3 regions of the Variovorax sp. GW821-FHT10B04 genome follow, and region 1 is predicted to be linked to each of the others. Evidence: predicted binding sites of a transcription regulator. Region 1 holds the regulator's gene; each other region holds the start of a gene.
The links. The regulator FNR, encoded in region 1, switches genes on or off when oxygen is low (the NO sensors DNR and NnrR bind a similar motif). The targets are predictions, from matches to a motif close to TTGATNNNNATCAA.
Positions count from the first base shown of each region.

Region 2: a site for FNR is predicted at 2,677-2,690, ahead of clpB (ATP-dependent chaperone ClpB). Genes of this name have one in related genera too.
Region 3: a site for FNR is predicted at 2,371-2,384, ahead of AC07PZ_RS23495 (hemerythrin domain-containing protein). Genes of this name have one in related genera too.

Region 1 covers NZ_JBWKNQ010000012.1:102,755-107,969, forward strand. The annotation lists gene AC07PZ_RS25135 (ABC-three component system protein) at 2-778, shown strand; gene AC07PZ_RS25140 (ABC-three component system middle component 7) at 831-986, shown strand; gene AC07PZ_RS25145 (DUF2326 domain-containing protein) at 979-2,601, shown strand; gene fnr (fumarate/nitrate reduction transcriptional regulator Fnr) at 2,839-3,555, opposite strand; gene hemN (oxygen-independent coproporphyrinogen III oxidase) at 3,733-5,169, shown strand; gene AC07PZ_RS25160 (sulfite exporter TauE/SafE family protein) at 5,178-5,215, shown strand, end outside.
Region 2 covers NZ_JBWKNQ010000008.1:117,589-122,803, forward strand. The annotation lists gene clpB (ATP-dependent chaperone ClpB) at 1-2,568, opposite strand, end outside; gene AC07PZ_RS20095 (molybdenum cofactor biosynthesis protein MoaE) at 2,736-3,212, opposite strand; gene dapA (4-hydroxy-tetrahydrodipicolinate synthase) at 3,463-4,404, shown strand; gene AC07PZ_RS20105 (MoaD/ThiS family protein) at 4,391-4,639, opposite strand; gene AC07PZ_RS20110 (molybdopterin molybdotransferase MoeA) at 4,636-5,215, opposite strand, start outside.
Region 3 covers NZ_JBWKNQ010000010.1:209,449-214,663, forward strand. The annotation lists gene AC07PZ_RS23480 (cytochrome b) at 1-482, shown strand, start outside; gene AC07PZ_RS23485 (hypothetical protein) at 532-687, opposite strand; gene AC07PZ_RS23490 (alpha/beta fold hydrolase) at 797-1,687, shown strand; gene AC07PZ_RS23495 (hemerythrin domain-containing protein) at 1,724-2,311, opposite strand; gene AC07PZ_RS23500 (hypothetical protein) at 2,415-2,780, opposite strand; gene AC07PZ_RS23505 (efflux transporter outer membrane subunit) at 2,777-4,306, opposite strand; gene AC07PZ_RS23510 (efflux RND transporter permease subunit) at 4,303-5,215, opposite strand, start outside.

The DNA of each region.
Region 1 (5,215 bases):
AATGGCGGCGGCAAGAACAGACTACGGCGAGAACGAGCACAGCATCCTGTACGCAGAGACCTCCGGGTGCTGCCCGCTGTGCTCGAAGTCAATTCTTTTTCGCAAGCCGGGCTCAAGCAGGTTGAACAAAGGCTACGAAGTGGCTCATATCTACCCGCTGAATCCGACCCCGTCCCAAGTCACGGCTCTTATTGGCCGCGCCGTTCCTCAAGCTATCAATGCGCTCGAGAATGTCATTGCGCTTTGCCCCTCCTGCCACACGAAGTACGACAAGGACTTCAAGCTGGATGAGATGGACAAGCTTAGAAAAATCAAGGACGGCTTTCTCGTTGAGGCGCGCGCCAACGCAACGGTGGCCGACTACAAGATTCAGGAAGAGGTGTACGCAATCCTGGACAGCATTACTTCACTGAGCAGCATCGAGCTAGACATCCCTCCAGCTAGCTTCGACGCCACGACCGTGGACAAGAAGCTACGTACGGGGATGAGCCCTCTGCAAAGGCATGAGATCAAGACCAATGCCGTCACTTTCTATGTTCGCATCCGGGACCAGATCCGCATGTTGGAGCAGAGTGACCAAGTAGCCGTGCGCTTGCTGCAGAGCCAGATCAACACCTACTACTTGGCGATGCAGCAGCAAAACCCTGACAACAAGGACGCGGTCTTCAACTTCGTAGCGCAGTGGATCAGCGCTCGAACTGGCAGGCCACTTCTAGCCGCAAAGGTGCTGACGTCCTTCTTCGTCCAGAACTGTGAGGTCTTCGATGTTGGTCCCTAGCAAGTTCACACGACTTGAAGAGTCGACACTGTTCAAGATGCGGAAGGTCTTGATGGGCAAATCGCAGGGTGAGACCGTGCAGGACGTCTACCGCCGAACTCACGGCGTCTTTCAGGATGCGACGGAGTTCCTGCATGCGCTGGATGTGTTGTTCGTACTCGGCATGCTGACCATTGAAGTAGAGACAGGCTCGATTAGCTATGCTTAAAGAAATCCGCTGCGTTCACTTCAGTCATTCACCGATTAAATTCCGCCCTGGCTTGAACGTCATCCTTGGAGACGATGACGCCAAGAACTCCATTGGCAAATCCACGGTTCTCATGGTCATCGACTTCGTATTCGGAGGCTCGACCTTCGCAGAGAAGGACGATGCGGGGGCCATCCGTGAGCTTGGGCCGCATCGCTACGACTTTTCGTTCGAGTTCGGTTCCGAGCGGATGTGCTTTTCACGCGCGACCGATAGCCCTGACCTAGTGCATGAGTGCAATGAAGAGTATGAGGCACAGCGCGAGCTTGGAATCGACGAGTACAACAGGCTGCTGAAGCGCTTGTACGGGCTGGACGAGCTGGAGGGCACGTTCCGGTCCATCGTGAATCCGTTTTCGCGCATTTGGAAGAAAGGCGGGCTGAACCCAAGCCACCCGTTCGTGGGCGCAGACAAGGAACCAGTCGCGGCGGCCATCACCCGCCTGGTTGACCTATTTGGCCGCAGCCCTGATGTGGCACTAGAGCGCAAGACTTTGGACGGTCTGAAGAACCGCAAGAAGCTCATCAGCGACTCCATGACTGCGAGCATCATCCCGAAGATCACCAAGCCCCAGTACCTAGAGAACACCCGGTCAATCGAGTCCAACCAAGCTCAGATTGAGCAGTTGAAGAACGGGTTCAGCGGCGCCCTCAATGTCTATGAGTCGCTGTTCGACCAAGACTTGCAGAAGAAGCAGCAGCGCAAGCTTGAGCTTGGTAGCCATCGCATCGAACTTCAGACCAAGGTCCGCCGCCTTGAGCGGGAGATCTCGGGCATCACACCGCGCCTTGCGGCCAATATTGCGCTCGTCGCCGACTTCTTCCCGACGGTTGACGTGCAGCGCCTCGAACAGGTTGAGGCCTTCCACCAGAAAATTGGCAGCATCGTCAAGAAGGAATTGAAGGATGAGCTGGCTGCCACTGTCGAGGAAGAGCGCGCAGCAGCGTCTGAGCTGGCTCAAGTGGATGCTGCGATCCAGGCATCGCTGCAGTCGAAGGGCCTGCCTGACGACGTGTTCAATCGCGTTTTCGAACTGAAAGGCGCCGTCGACAAGGCAGCCGCCGAAAACTATCACTTCGAGAGCAAGGTCAACATCGACGCTGCTGTCAAAGGCTCAAACGATCGCCTAGAAGACATCTATGCAGGAATCTTCTTGGCCATCGAAAGCCAAGTGAACGGCAAGCTCAGGTCGTTCAACAAGGTGGTCTACGGCCCGTCGCGGGTCGCCTCAGAACTCCGCATTAGGAATGCTGGGTCTTATCTCTTCACCTCACCAGACGACACCGGCACTGGCAAGTCCTTCGCAGGCCTGGTGGGGTTTGACCTGGCGATGCTGTCGCTCACCAAGTTGCCGATGGCGCTTCACGACTCGGTCATCTACAAGAACATCGAGGTGCCAGCGACGGCGCGCATTTTGCGCATCCTGGCAGCCATGCAGTCGAAGCAGATTTTTCTGTCGTTCGATGAGGCGAAGAAGTTTGGGCCGGAAGTGGAGCAGCTGTTAAAGCGCTTCACAGTCTTGAAACTCGCTCACGACGACCTGCTGTACACCAAGGATTGGCGCACTCGAAAGTAGTCGCTTTTCGGGCGCTGGTTGGGTCTTCCGTTTGCCGAGCATCGCGTCGGCTGACGTGAGCATGTCGCACTGACTTAGCAGCGGCCGCTGGCTCGCCAAAAAGCCAGCGACTCCAGACAGCCTTCTGCTACCACCCGATCAATTTCGGCTTTGGGCACATTGCTGACAGCCCACACGGCAGAGCGATCGTCAGCGACCGCTGCAAAGCAGCGCATTAGCCCGCTCAGCCCACCCCCCTCAACAAGCCGGCGAATTCACAAGACGCCGCAGCGCCTCCGCATCCACGATCCGCACGTGTCTTTGCTGCACCTCCGCAATCCCGTCCTCGACGAACTTCGACAGCGTGCGGCTCACCGTCTCAAGCTTGAGCCCGAGATAACTGCCGATCTCTTCGCGCGTCATCCGCAGCACGAGTTCGGACGCCGAGAAGCCGCGCGCATGCAGGCGCTGCACCAGGTTCAGCAGGAAGGCCGCCAAGCGTTCCTCGGCACGCATGCTGCCCAGCAGCAGCATCACGCCATGCTCGCGCACGATCTCGCGGCTCATGATCTGGTGCACGTGGCGCTGCAGCGCCGTCACCTCGCGCGACAGCTCCTCGATGCGCTCGAACGGCATCACGCAGACTTCGGCGTCTTCGAGCGCGACGGCGTCGCAGGTGTGGCGGTCGTTCACGATGCCGTCCAGCCCGATGATCTCGCCCGCCATCTGGAAGCCGGTGACCTGGTCGCGGCCGTCCTCGGTCGTCACGCGGGTCTTGAAGACGCCCGTGCGGATCGCGAACAGCGACGTGAAGCGTTCGCCGTTGTGGAACAGCGCCTCGCGCCGCTTGACCTTGCGCCGGGTCGCGACGATCTCGTCGATGCGCTCGAGCTCCGAGGCGTTCAGCCCGACGGGCATGCACAGCTCGCGAAGGTTGCAGTTGGAACAGGCGATCTTGATGGTTTCGGGTGTCATGGCGCAGGCGGTGTCGGCCGGCCGCCTGTCTCGGCAGCGCGGTCGGTGTGAGTCCCTTTTGCCGGATTGTCGGCAGGCGGTCCCGCAGGCGGATTGATCCACGTCAAGGGAGAGGGCGGCCGTTGGCGGCACAGTGCCTGCATGCCGATTTCCGTCCTTGCCGATCCCGCTGCGCCCATGGCTGGCGCTTCTGGCACTTCTGCCGTTTCTGCTTCCACCGCCATCACCGCGACGCCGGTCCTGACGCCCGACACCCTGCGCCGCTTCGATGTGGCCGGGCCACGCTACACGTCCTATCCGACGGCGGACCGCTTCGTCGAGGCCTTTGGCGCCGACGACTACGGGCAGGCGCTGCGGCAGCGCGCGGCCGGCGCACGCGGCGGTGCGATGCCGCTGTCGTTGTACGTCCACATCCCGTTCTGCGAATCGCTCTGCTATTTCTGCGCCTGCAACAAGATCGTGACGCGGCACCACGAGCGCGCCGACGAGTACCTCGACCACCTGGAGCGCGAGATCGCACTGCAGGTGGCACAGCTTGGCCGAGGCGCCGTCGTCAGCCAGCTGCACCTGGGCGGCGGCACGCCGACCTTTCTCGACGACGCTGCACTGCGGCGCTTGATGGCCATGCTGCGCGCGGCCTTCACGCTGGTGCCGGGCGGCGAGTACGCGGTCGAGGTCGACCCGCGCACCATCGACCAGAAGCGGCTCGCCGAACTGGCGTCGCTGGGCTTCAACCGGCTCAGCTTCGGTGTGCAGGACTTCGACCCGGCCGTGCAGAAGGCGGTGCACCGCATCCAGCCCGCGCAGCAGGTGTTCGACCTGGTCGCCGCCGCGCGCCGGCTCGGCTTCGGCTCGCTCAACGTCGACCTGATCTACGGCCTGCCGCGGCAGAACGCCGCGTCCTTCGACCAGACGCTGGCGCAGATCTGCACGCTGCGCCCCGATCGCATCGCGCTCTATGCCTATGCGCACCTGCCCGAGCGCTTCAAGCCGCAGCGGCGCATCCATGGCGACGAGCTGCCCGACGCGGCGACGAAGATCGAGATGCTGTCGCGCTCGATCGCGGCGCTCACGGCGGCCGGCTATGTCTACATCGGCATGGACCATTTCGCGCTGCCCGACGACCCGCTCGCGATCGCCAAGCGCCAAGGACGGCTGCACCGCAACTTCCAGGGCTACAGCACGCAGCCGGACTGCGACCTGGTGGCGCTCGGCGTGTCGGCGATCGGCCGTGTCGGTGCGACCTACAGCCAGAACGCGAAGACGCTGGAGGAGTACTACGACCTGATCGGCCAGGGCCGCCTGCCGGTGGTGCGCGGCCTGGCGCTGTCGCGCGACGACGTGCTGCGGCGCTCGGTGATCATGGCGCTGATGTGCCAGGGCCGGGTCGACTTCGAGTCGATCGAACTCGCGCACCTGATCGATTTCCGGCGCTACTTCGAAGCCGAGCTGGCGGCACTCGCACCGCTGGAGGCGACGGGCCTGGTCGTGCTGGATGCGCGCGGCGTGCAGGTCACTGCCACCGGCTGGTTCTTCGTGCGCGGCATCGCGATGGTGTTTGACCGCTACCTGCAGGCCGATCGCAACCGCACGCGCTTCTCGCGAATCATCTAGGGCGCGCGATGCAGACCGCGCTGGCCGGCACCGCACTGCTGATGGG
Region 2 (5,215 bases), on a different contig from region 1:
CGGCGACTGGATCGGATCGGTCTCGACCCGGATCGTGTCCTTCGGCCCGAAGCTGCCGTCCAGCAGCAGCTTCGACAGCGGGTTCTCGATGCGCTGCTGGATCGCCCGCTTGAGCGGTCGCGCACCGAACACCGGGTCGAACCCGACCTTGGCGATCTCGGCGAGCGCCGGCGCCGATACATCCAGGAACAGGTCCATCTTCGCCAGACGCGCCTGCAGCACCTTGAGCTGGATCGCGGCGATCGATTCGATGTTCTTCGCGTCGAGCGCATGGAACACCACCGTCTCGTCGATCCGGTTCAGGAACTCGGGGCGGAAGTGGTTCTTGAGCTCGTCCCACACCGCTTCCTTGATCTCCTCGCCGGGGCGTCCGACCATCGCCTGGATGATCGGCGAGCCGATGTTGCTGGTCATGACGATCACCGTGTTCTTGAAGTTCACGGTGCGGCCCTGGCCATCGGTCAGGCGGCCGTCGTCCAGCACCTGCAGCAGGATGTTGAACACGTCCGGATGCGCCTTCTCGACCTCGTCGAGCAGCAGCACGCTGTAAGGCTTGCGGCGCACGGCTTCCGTCAGGTAGCCGCCCTCCTCGTAGCCCACGTAGCCGGGCGGCGCGCCGATCAGGCGAGCCACCGAATGCTTTTCCATGAACTCGCTCATGTCGATGCGGATCAGGTGGTCTTCGCTGTCGAACAGGAAGCCCGCAAGCGCCTTGCACAGCTCGGTCTTGCCCACGCCCGTCGGGCCGAGGAATAGGAAGGAACCGGTCGGGCGGTTCGGGTCGGAGAGACCCGAGCGCGAGCGGCGGATCGCATTCGCGACCGCACCGATGGCTTCGTCCTGGCCGACCACGCGCTCGTGCAGGCGGTCTTCCATCATGAGCAGCTTGTCGCGCTCGCCCTGCATCAGCTTGGACACCGGAATGCCGGTGGCACGCGCCACGACTTCGGCGATCTCCTCCGCGCCGACCTGGGTGCGCAGCAGCGTGGGCGCACTCGACTTGCCCTTGCTGGTTTCGCTCTCCTGCGCTTCCTTCAGCCGCTTCTCGAGCGCCGGCAACTGGCCGTACTGCAGTTCGGCGACCTTGTTGAAGTCGCCCTTCTGCGTGAACTCGGCGATCTGGAACTTGATCTTGTCGATGTCTTCGCGCACGTGGGCGCTGCCCTGCGCCTGGGCCTTCTCGGCCTGCCAGATCTCGTCGTAGTCGGCGATCTCCTTCTGCAGCTTGGCGATCTCTTCCTCGATCAGCGCAAAGCGCTTGAGCGAGGACTCGTCCTTCTCGCGGCGCACGGCTTCGCGCTCGATCTGCAGCTGGATCAGCCGGCGGTCGAGCCGGTCCATGACCTCGGGCTTCGAGTCCATCTCGATCTTGATCTTGGCCGCGGCCTCGTCGATCAGGTCGATCGCCTTGTCGGGCAGGAAACGGTCGGTGATGTAGCGGTCGCTCAGTTCGGCCGCGGCCACGATGGCCGGGTCGGTGATGTCGACGCCGTGGTGGACTTCGTACTTCTCCTGCAGGCCGCGCAGGATGGCGATGGTCGCCTCGACCGACGGCTCGCCCACGATGATCTTCTGGAAGCGGCGCTCCAGCGCGGCGTCCTTCTCGATGTACTTGCGGTATTCGTCGAGCGTGGTGGCGCCGACGCAGTGCAGCTCGCCGCGCGCCAGCGCCGGCTTGAGCATGTTGCCCGCGTCCATCGCGCCCTCGGCCTTGCCGGCGCCGACCATGGTGTGCAGTTCGTCGATGAAGACGATGGTCTGGCCCTCGTCCTTGGCCAGCTCGTTGAGCACGGTCTTCAGGCGTTCCTCGAACTCACCGCGGAACTTGGCGCCGGCCAGCAGGGCCGCCATGTCGAGCGACAGCACGCGCTTGCCCTTGAGCGACTCGGGCACTTCGCCCGCGACGATGCGTTGCGCCAAGCCTTCGACGATGGCGGTCTTGCCGACGCCGGGCTCGCCGATCAGCACCGGATTGTTCTTGGTACGGCGCTGCAGCACCTGGATCGCGCGGCGGATTTCCTCGTCGCGGCCGATCACCGGATCGAGCTTGCCGAGCCGGGCGCGCTCGGTCAGGTCGAGGCAGTACTTCTTGAGCGCCTCGCGCTGGCCTTCGGCGTCGGCGCTGTTCACGCCCTGGCCCCCGCGGACCGCGTCGATCGCGGCTTCGAGCGACTTGCGCGTCATGCCCTGGCTGCGCGCCAGGTTGCCGATGTCGGCCTTGCTGTCGGCCAGCGCCAGCAGGAACAGCTCACCGGCGATGAACTGGTCGTTGCGCTTGATGGCTTCCTTCTCGGTCGCCTGCAGCAGCTTGCCGAGCTCGGGGCCGACCTGCACCGCGTCGCCGCCCTGCACCTGCGGCAGCTTCTTGATGGCCGCTTCCGCCGCCTGCGTCAGGCCGGGTACGTTGACGCCGGCACGCTCCAGCAGCGCGCGTGGGCCGTCGTCCTGCCGCAGCATCGCCACCAGCAGATGGGCCGGTTCGATGTAGGCGTTGTCGTTGCCGAGCGCGAGCGATTGCGCGTCACCCAGCGCTTCCTGGAATTTGGTGGTGAGTTTGTCTTGTCGCATGTTGAAAAGCCTCGTGTGCCTTGTGCTTCCGTATTGCGAACCATATTGGGCAGCGGCGCCCGGCTTCAAGGGCGCAGGACGCGCCCGCATCGTCGGGTCGGCCGTTCCTTGCGCTGGATCAAGGCCCGCGCAGCGCCCCGCTGCCGGATGACCCGGGGCGCGCGCCCTCAGGCGTTCGGCGCGTCGACGCCCCACCGCGCAAGCGCGGCGTCGTCGGCCACGCGGGCGTCGACCCAGCGTGCGCCTTCGGGCGTCTGTTCCTTCTTCCAGAACGGCGCCTGGGTCTTCAGATAGTCCATCAGGAACTCGCAGGCCTGGAAGCTCTGGCCGCGATGCGCCGAGATCACCGCCACCATCATGATGCGGTCGGTCGGCTCCAGCATGCCGATGCGGTGCACCACGCGCGCGCCGAAGATGTCGAAACGGCGCTGTGCCTCGTCGATCATGGCCTCGATCGCCTTCTCGGTCATGCCGGGGTAATGTTCGAGCTCCATCGCGCTGACCTCGCTGCCCTGGCTGCGGTCGCGCACCGTGCCGATGAAGCTGCAGATCGCGCCCACGCGCCTGTCGCCCGCATGCAACGCCATGACCTCCTGCTGCAGGTCGAAATCACCGGTCTGGATGGAAACGCGCGCGCTGCTCATGCCTGAATTGTGGCATCAGGCTAGACTCCTGCGATGCCTTGCCGTACCTCGTCCGCCATGCCGTCGCTCCGTGCGACGGCCTGCGCGCACGTGGCCGGCAAAGCGAAAAAACCAAAGCTCGTCTGACCGGAGCTTCGGTTCCGTCGTCGGATGAGCGACGGAACCGAAGCCTCTCCAGAGGACCCCGCGGGTCGTGTGCGCGCATCGGACGATGGTTCATCCATCGGTCGCTTTCCTGAAGGAAACCTGCGTGCAATCCCATCGAACTCCCACGTCGCCCATCGACGCTTCCGAACGCGCTCCCGCCGACTTCTCCGGCCTCTGGATACCGCTCGTCACGCCGTTCCGTGACGGCGCGGTCGACCATCCGGCACTCGAGGCACTCGTGCGCCAGCTGGCGCCGAGCGGCATTGCGGGCTTCGTCGTCTGCGGCTCGACCGGTGAAGCTGCCGCGCTCGACGACGACGAGCAACTGGCGGTGTTCGCCACCGTGGCCGCGGCAGCACCGGCGCTGCCGCGAATCATGGGCATCGGCGGCAGCCATCTCGGCCAGACGCTGGCCTGGGTGAGGCGCCTGGCAGCGCTGCAGCCGGCCGGCCTGCTGGTGCCGGCGCCCAGCTACATCCGCCCGTCGCAAGCCGGACTGATCGACTGGTTTCGAGCGATCGCCGATGCCAGCCCCGCGCCGGTGCTGCTCTACGACATTCCCTACCGGACCGGCAGCACGCTCGCGCTCGACACCCTGCTGGCGCTTGCATCCCATCCGAACATCCGCGCCATCAAGGACTGCGGCGGCGATGCGGCCAAGACGCGCGCCCTGATCGCGGATGGCCGCCTGCAGGTGCTGGCCGGGGAAGACGCGCAGATGCTCAGCCTGCTGGCTGAAGGCGGCAGCGGAGCGATCGCCGCCAGCGCGCATCTTCAGCCGGCGCGCTTCGTGCGCTTGATCGAGCTGCTGGCAGATGGACAGATGGCCGAGGCACGCGCCGAGTGGCAGGCACTCACGCCGTTGATCGGACTGCTCTTCGCGGAGCCGAATCCGGCGCCCGTGAAGGCGTTGCTCGCACAGGATCTCGCCATGTCGGCCGAATTGCGTGCGCCGATGACGGCGGCCAGCGCCGAGCTGACCGAGCGGCTGCGCGCGGCACACGACGTGCTCGCGGCGCCGCAGGCTGCGTTCAGCCGCCGGTGACGGGCGGGAAGAACGCGACCTCGCTGCCCTCACGCAGCGGCGCGCTCTCGGCGCTCATCACCTGGTCGAGCGCCATCCGCACGGCCCTGCCGCGCGCCAGCGCCATCGCATGCGCCTCGTCGCGCGCGATGAGCTCGTCGCGCAGTTCGGCCAGTGTGGCGGCCTGGGTGTCGACGACGTCGCCGCCGCCGAGCGCTTCGCGCACCGAAGCGAAATAACGGATCGAGATCTTCATGCCAGCAGCGATTCGAAAGCGATGAACTGGACGATGTCGCCGGCCTTGACCGGCTGGCCGGCGGGCGTGTCGACCACGCCGTCGCCCCAGACCGCCGAGGTCAGCACGCCCGAGCTCTGGTTGGGAAACAGGTCGAGTCCACCGGCTGAGTTGCGCCGTGCCCGCAGGAACTCGCGACGCTTGTCGGCACGCGGCCAGTCGAAATCTGCGCGCATGGCGACCGCAGGCGGTGCCACGCGAGCCGCCCCCTGCAACGCCAGCAGGAACGGCCGCACCAGCAGCACGAAAGTCATGAAGCTCGACACCGGATTGCCCGGCAGGCCGGTGACGTGTGCGTTGCCGATCCGCCCATAGGCGAAGGGCTTGCCAGGCTTGATGCCGAGCGACCACATCTGGAGTTCGCCGAGCGCTTCGACCGCTGCACGGATGTGGTCTTCCTCGCCGACCGAAACGCCACCCGTGGTGACGATCAGGTCGTTGCTCGCCGCCGCGCCGCGCAGGGCCTCGATGGTCGCGTCGCGCCGGTCCGGCACGATGCCCAGGTCGCTGACCTCGCAACCCAGCCGCGCGAGCAGC
Region 3 (5,215 bases), on a different contig from region 1:
CGCTGATCCTGCTCGTCGATCGCTTTCCGGAGGACTGGATCCGCCCAGCGATCGACACCCACAAATCGCTCGGCATCACGGTGCTGGGGCTGGTGCTGTTGCGCATCCTGTGGCGCTTCACGCACCGGCCGCCCGCGATGCCGCCGTCCTACGGTCGGCTGGAACGCTTCGGCGCGCATGCGGCACATCTCGGCCTGTACCTGCTGATGCTGTTGCTGCCGCTGTCGGGCTGGATGCACGATTCGGCCTGGAAGGACGCGGCGACGCATCCGATGCAGCTGTTCGGCCTGGTGCCGTGGCCGCGCATCGGCTGGATCATGGACATCGCGCCCGACACCAAGGAAATGCTGCACGACGCCTTCGGCCTGCTGCACGAGTGGGCGGGTTACGTGCTGTATGGGCTGTTCGCGCTGCACGTGCTGGGTGCGCTCAAGCACCAGTGGATCGACAAGGAGCGCGAACTGCAGCGCATGCTGCCGTGACCGGCGGCACGGGTTCCGGCGGAGCCGATGGCCTTCGCCTTTGGTGCTTTCAGTGGACGAAGGACCGGAATGCCGACCCCAGCGCCACGACCCAGAGTGCGACGCTGCAGACATAACCCACCGCGAGGACGCCGCGCTGCTTGCGCGTCGGCTTTTCCTCGACGGGACGGTAGTCGGCTGAAGAAACGGATGAACGTTGCAACATTCACAAATATTAACGATGTTGTAACGATCGGCAAAATGCCATTCAAATAACCCGGCATGCCGCCGGATCAATCCGGTCCTCTGCACCCGCCCGGAAAATCGACGCCGCCATGAACCCTTCCCCCACGCTCTCCGACGAAGACGCGCGCGCCGCGATCGCCCGCATCGACGCCCTGTCGATCCACCATGACGCCGAACACGAGGGCACGCGCGTGCGCTGGCGCCGCTTCGGCCCGCCCGATGCCGTGCCCGGCCGGCCGCCGCTGGTGCTGCTGCACGGTGGCCACGGCAGCTGGATGCACTGGCTGCGCAACGTCGAGGCGCTGTCCGCGCGGCACACGCTGTGGCTGCCCGACATGCCTGGTTTCCACGATTCCGGCGTACCGCCGCCGGCCGCACCGGGCGAAGCGCCGCTCGACCCGCTGCTGGCAGCGCTCGGCGGCACGCTCGACCAGCTGATCGGCGCCGGCACGCCGATCGACCTCGCGGGCTTTTCCTTCGGTGGACTGACCGCCGCCCGTTTCGCGCTGCGGCGCGGTGCGATCCGCCGCATCGCGCTGCTCGGCAGCGGTGGCCATGGCACCTTGCGCCGTTTGCGGGTCGACATGATCAACTGGCGCGCTGCGCCCGATCGCGCGGCCGAAGTCGCCGCGCTGCGCCACAACCTGGCCGCATTGATGCTGCACGACGAGGCGGCCATCGACGCGCTGGCCTTCACGATCCACGACATCTCGTGCCACGGCACGCGCTACCGCAGCAAGGAGGTGTCGCAAGGCGGCGGGCTGGAAGACGCGCTCGACACGATGGACGCGCGCGGCGTGCCGCAATTGCTGCTGTGGGGCGAGTACGACGTCACGGCCGACCCGCGTCCGCTGGTTGCAAGCCTGACGGCCGGCCATCCGCTGCGGGAAGGTGTCGTGGTCGACGGCGCCGGGCACTGGGTGCAGTTCGAGCGCGCGGAAGAAACGAACCAGTCGCTGCTGCGCTTCTTCGGCGCCTGACGCATCACCGGCGTCCGCCGGGGCGGTGCCGCGGGCTCAGCGTTCGTCGCCCAGCCCGATCGGCGCCGGCAGCACGTTGACGATGCGCGTGAAGAGCGCGCGGTAGTCGGCTTCGGGCGGATGGCCGGTCAACGGGTCGCGATTGGCCTCGAAGGCGCGGTCGAGTTCTTCCCAGTCGGCCTCGGTCAGCACGCGCTCGGCGAGCGGCAGGATCTCCTTTTCCTCCAGCGCCATGTGCGCGAGGTAGAACTCGACGTAGCGCTCCACCGCCAGCTCGAAGGCCTCGCGGCGCGGCTCGCCGATCATCTCGAAGGCCAGCAGCGCATGCTCGACGTTGCGGATCTTCCGCTCGCCGCGCGCGTGGTCGTCGTCGAGCCGGTCGAGCAGCTCGCGCGACACCGGCGTGCGGGCCCGCAGCTTGGGGAAGAGCAGTTCCGATTCCTTTCGGTGATGGCGCTTCTCGGGGAATTCGTCGACGTAGAACAGCATCGCGCGCAGCACGCCGAAGTCGGGCAGCGTGCCGCGCTGCCGATGCCGCGCCAGCAGCATCTCGATGGAACGCAGCATGGCCGAGAGGGCCGCGTGTTCCTGGCGAATGATCTGGGCGGTGGCGTGCGTGCGCATGGCGGATCCTGCAGATGGTGAGCGTGCCTGGAGGATGGCATGCAGGGCGCGGCGGGATGTTGATGCAACGCAAAGGGGCGTGGCGCTGCCCGGGCCTCTCGGCTCAGCGAAGCGCGGGTGCCTGCATGGCCAAGGGGGCGTCGCAATCCCGGATGTTCACGAACACGATGTCACCGACCTGGAGCGAGGCGCCGGGCGGCACGTGGCCGGTCCCCAGCGAGCGCGAATGCACGCCGCTGCTGTGGTAGCGCACCAGGACATAGGGATCGGCATCGCCGATCGGGCCGCAATCGCGGCTGGCCGTGGCGGCGAGTTCGCTGGCGCGTCCGATCGCGACGATCTGGGCCGGGCGCCAGCCGGCGCCATCGACCGCCGCCGTGCCGAGCGGCGCGCAGCCGCCGGACACCAGCGCCCACGACACGCAGATGCAGGCGCAGGTGCGAGTGCAGGCGGCGGTGCCGGTCTTCATGGCCTGCCGGGCGGTGTCGCCGCCACGGCGAGCGCGGCGGTGGGCGAGGGCGCGGCGCCAGCCGTGTCGCCGGCCGCGTTCCACCAGCCGCCGCCAAGTGCCTGGAACAGCGCGGCCGCGTCGCTCAGCCGCAGCGCTCGCGCCTGCACCAGCCCGAGCCGGGCCTGTTGCTGCGCCTGTTGCGCCAGCCGCAGGCCCAACGCGCTGGCGTCGCCCAACTGCACCTGGCGCTGCGTGCGCGCCAGGCTCCGGGACGCCGTGCGCTCGGCCTTCTCCGCGGCTTGCACGGCGCGTGTGTCGGTGTCGATCGCGTCGAGCGTATTGGCCACATCCTGGAAAGCGGCCAGCACCGTGGCGCGGTACTGTGCCGCGGCCTGGTCGAATCCGGCGCGGGCCGCGGCCTCGCGGTGCGCCAGCGCGCCGCCGTCGACGAGCGGCTGCGTCACGCCGGCCGCGAGTGTCCAGAACAGGCCCGGCCCCTTGAACAACTGCGACAGCGCATAGGCCGACGAACCCGCATTGGCGCTCAGCGTGAGGCTCGGCAGCCGAGCCGCCACCGCCACGCCGATGGCGGCGCTCGCGGCCTTCAACTGCGCTTCGGCAGCGCGTACGTCGGGGCGGTGCTCGACCAGCGTCGACGGCAGGCTCAGCGGCAGCGCGGCGGGCAGTTGCAGCGTGTCGAGGTCGAATTGCGCCTCGACGCCCTGCGACGGGTAGCGGCCCGCGAGCGTGGCGAGCAGGTTGCGCTGCTGCGCCAACTGGCGTTCGAGCGGTGGCAGCGTGGCCTCGGTTGCGGCCAGCGAGGCCTCCTGCGCGTCGACATCGGCCGGTGCGACCTGGCCGAGCCGCAGTTGCCGGCGATAGGCATCGAGCACCTGCCGCTGTGCATCGGCGATCTCGCGCGTGGCGCTTTGTTGCGCGCGCAACGAGGCTTCGGTGATGGCCGCCGCCACCACGTTGCTGCTGAGCGTGAGCCGCGCTGCCAGGCGCTGGAAGCGCAGGGTCTCGGCCTGCGCCTGTGCCCCTTCGACCTGCCTGCGCGTGCCGCCGAACACGTCGGGCGTGTACGACACGCTGAGTTGCGCGGTATGCAGCGTGTAGAGGCTGGCGTCGGACGCCACCGGGCTGGCCACGGCGTCGGCCACGCGCTGGCGTGTCGGTGCGTAGTTCACGCCCACGGCGGGCCAGAACGCCGCCTGTTCGGCGGCTGCGTTCTCTTGCGCGGCCCGCAGTGCCGCATCGGCCGCCTCCAGCGTCGGACTGCCCGCCAGGCTCCGCGCGACCAGTGCGTTCAGCGCTTCGGAATGGAAGGCCTGCCACCATTGCGCAGGCACGTCCAGATCGGTCGCGAGGCGCGGCAGGGCAACGCTCGCCACCTCGGTCTGCGGGGCCGTGGCCGGTGCGGCCACGTAGCGCTCGGGCAGGTCCAGCGGCGGCCGTGCGTAGTCGGGCCCCGCTGCGCAGCCGGCCAGCAGCAGCGCCAGACCCGCCGCCAGTGCGCCCGCAAGGATGGGTTTCGGATTCATGCGGCCTCCGATCCGGTTTCTTCGGCGGCCCTGCGCGCGCGCGAGTCATCCTCCTTGCGCTCGAAGAAGGCTTCGAGCGCGAAGTACAGCGCCGGCAGGATGAACAGCGTCAACAGCGTCGACACGACCAGCCCGCCGACCACCACCGTCGCCAGCCCGCGCTGCACGTCCGTGCCCACGCCCGTGGCCAGCGCCGCGGGCAGCATGCCGATCGACGCCACGGTCGCCGTCATCAGCACCGGCCGCAGGCGCTCGGCCGCGCCTTCGAGCACCGAGGCCCGCAGCGCGAGCCCTTCGCCGCGCACGCGCCGGAAGTTGGAAACCATGATGATCCCGTTCTGGATCGACACGCCGAACAGCGCGATGAAGCCGACCGCCGTCGCCACGTTGAGCGTTTCGCCCGCCACGTGCACCGCGATCAGCCCGCCCAGCATGGCCATCGGCACCACGCCGAGGATCAGCGCCACCTGGCGGACCTGGCCGAACTGGAAGAACAGCAGCACCGCCATGATCCCGACGACGATCGCGAGCGACGTGCCCAGCCGCGCCTGGGCGCGCTGCTGGTTCTCGAACTGGCCGGCCCACTGCAGGCGCACCTTGGTGGGGTCGAACTGGATGTCCCTGGCGATGCGCGTGCGCGCTTCGTCGAGGTACGAGGCCAGGTCGCGATCGCGGTTGTCGACGCGCACGGTGATCTGGCGTTCGTTCATCTCGTGCGAGATCGTGCTTTCGCCGGTCTGCAGGCGGATGTCGGCCACCTGCGACAGCGACACCTTGACGCCACCCGACCCGTTGAGCTGCAGCGCGCCGAGCGCCTCGGTGCTGCCCTTGGCGTTCGCGGGCATCTTCACCGACACGTTGTACGTGCGGTTGCCCGCGTACACGGTGATCACCGGCGCGCCGCCGATG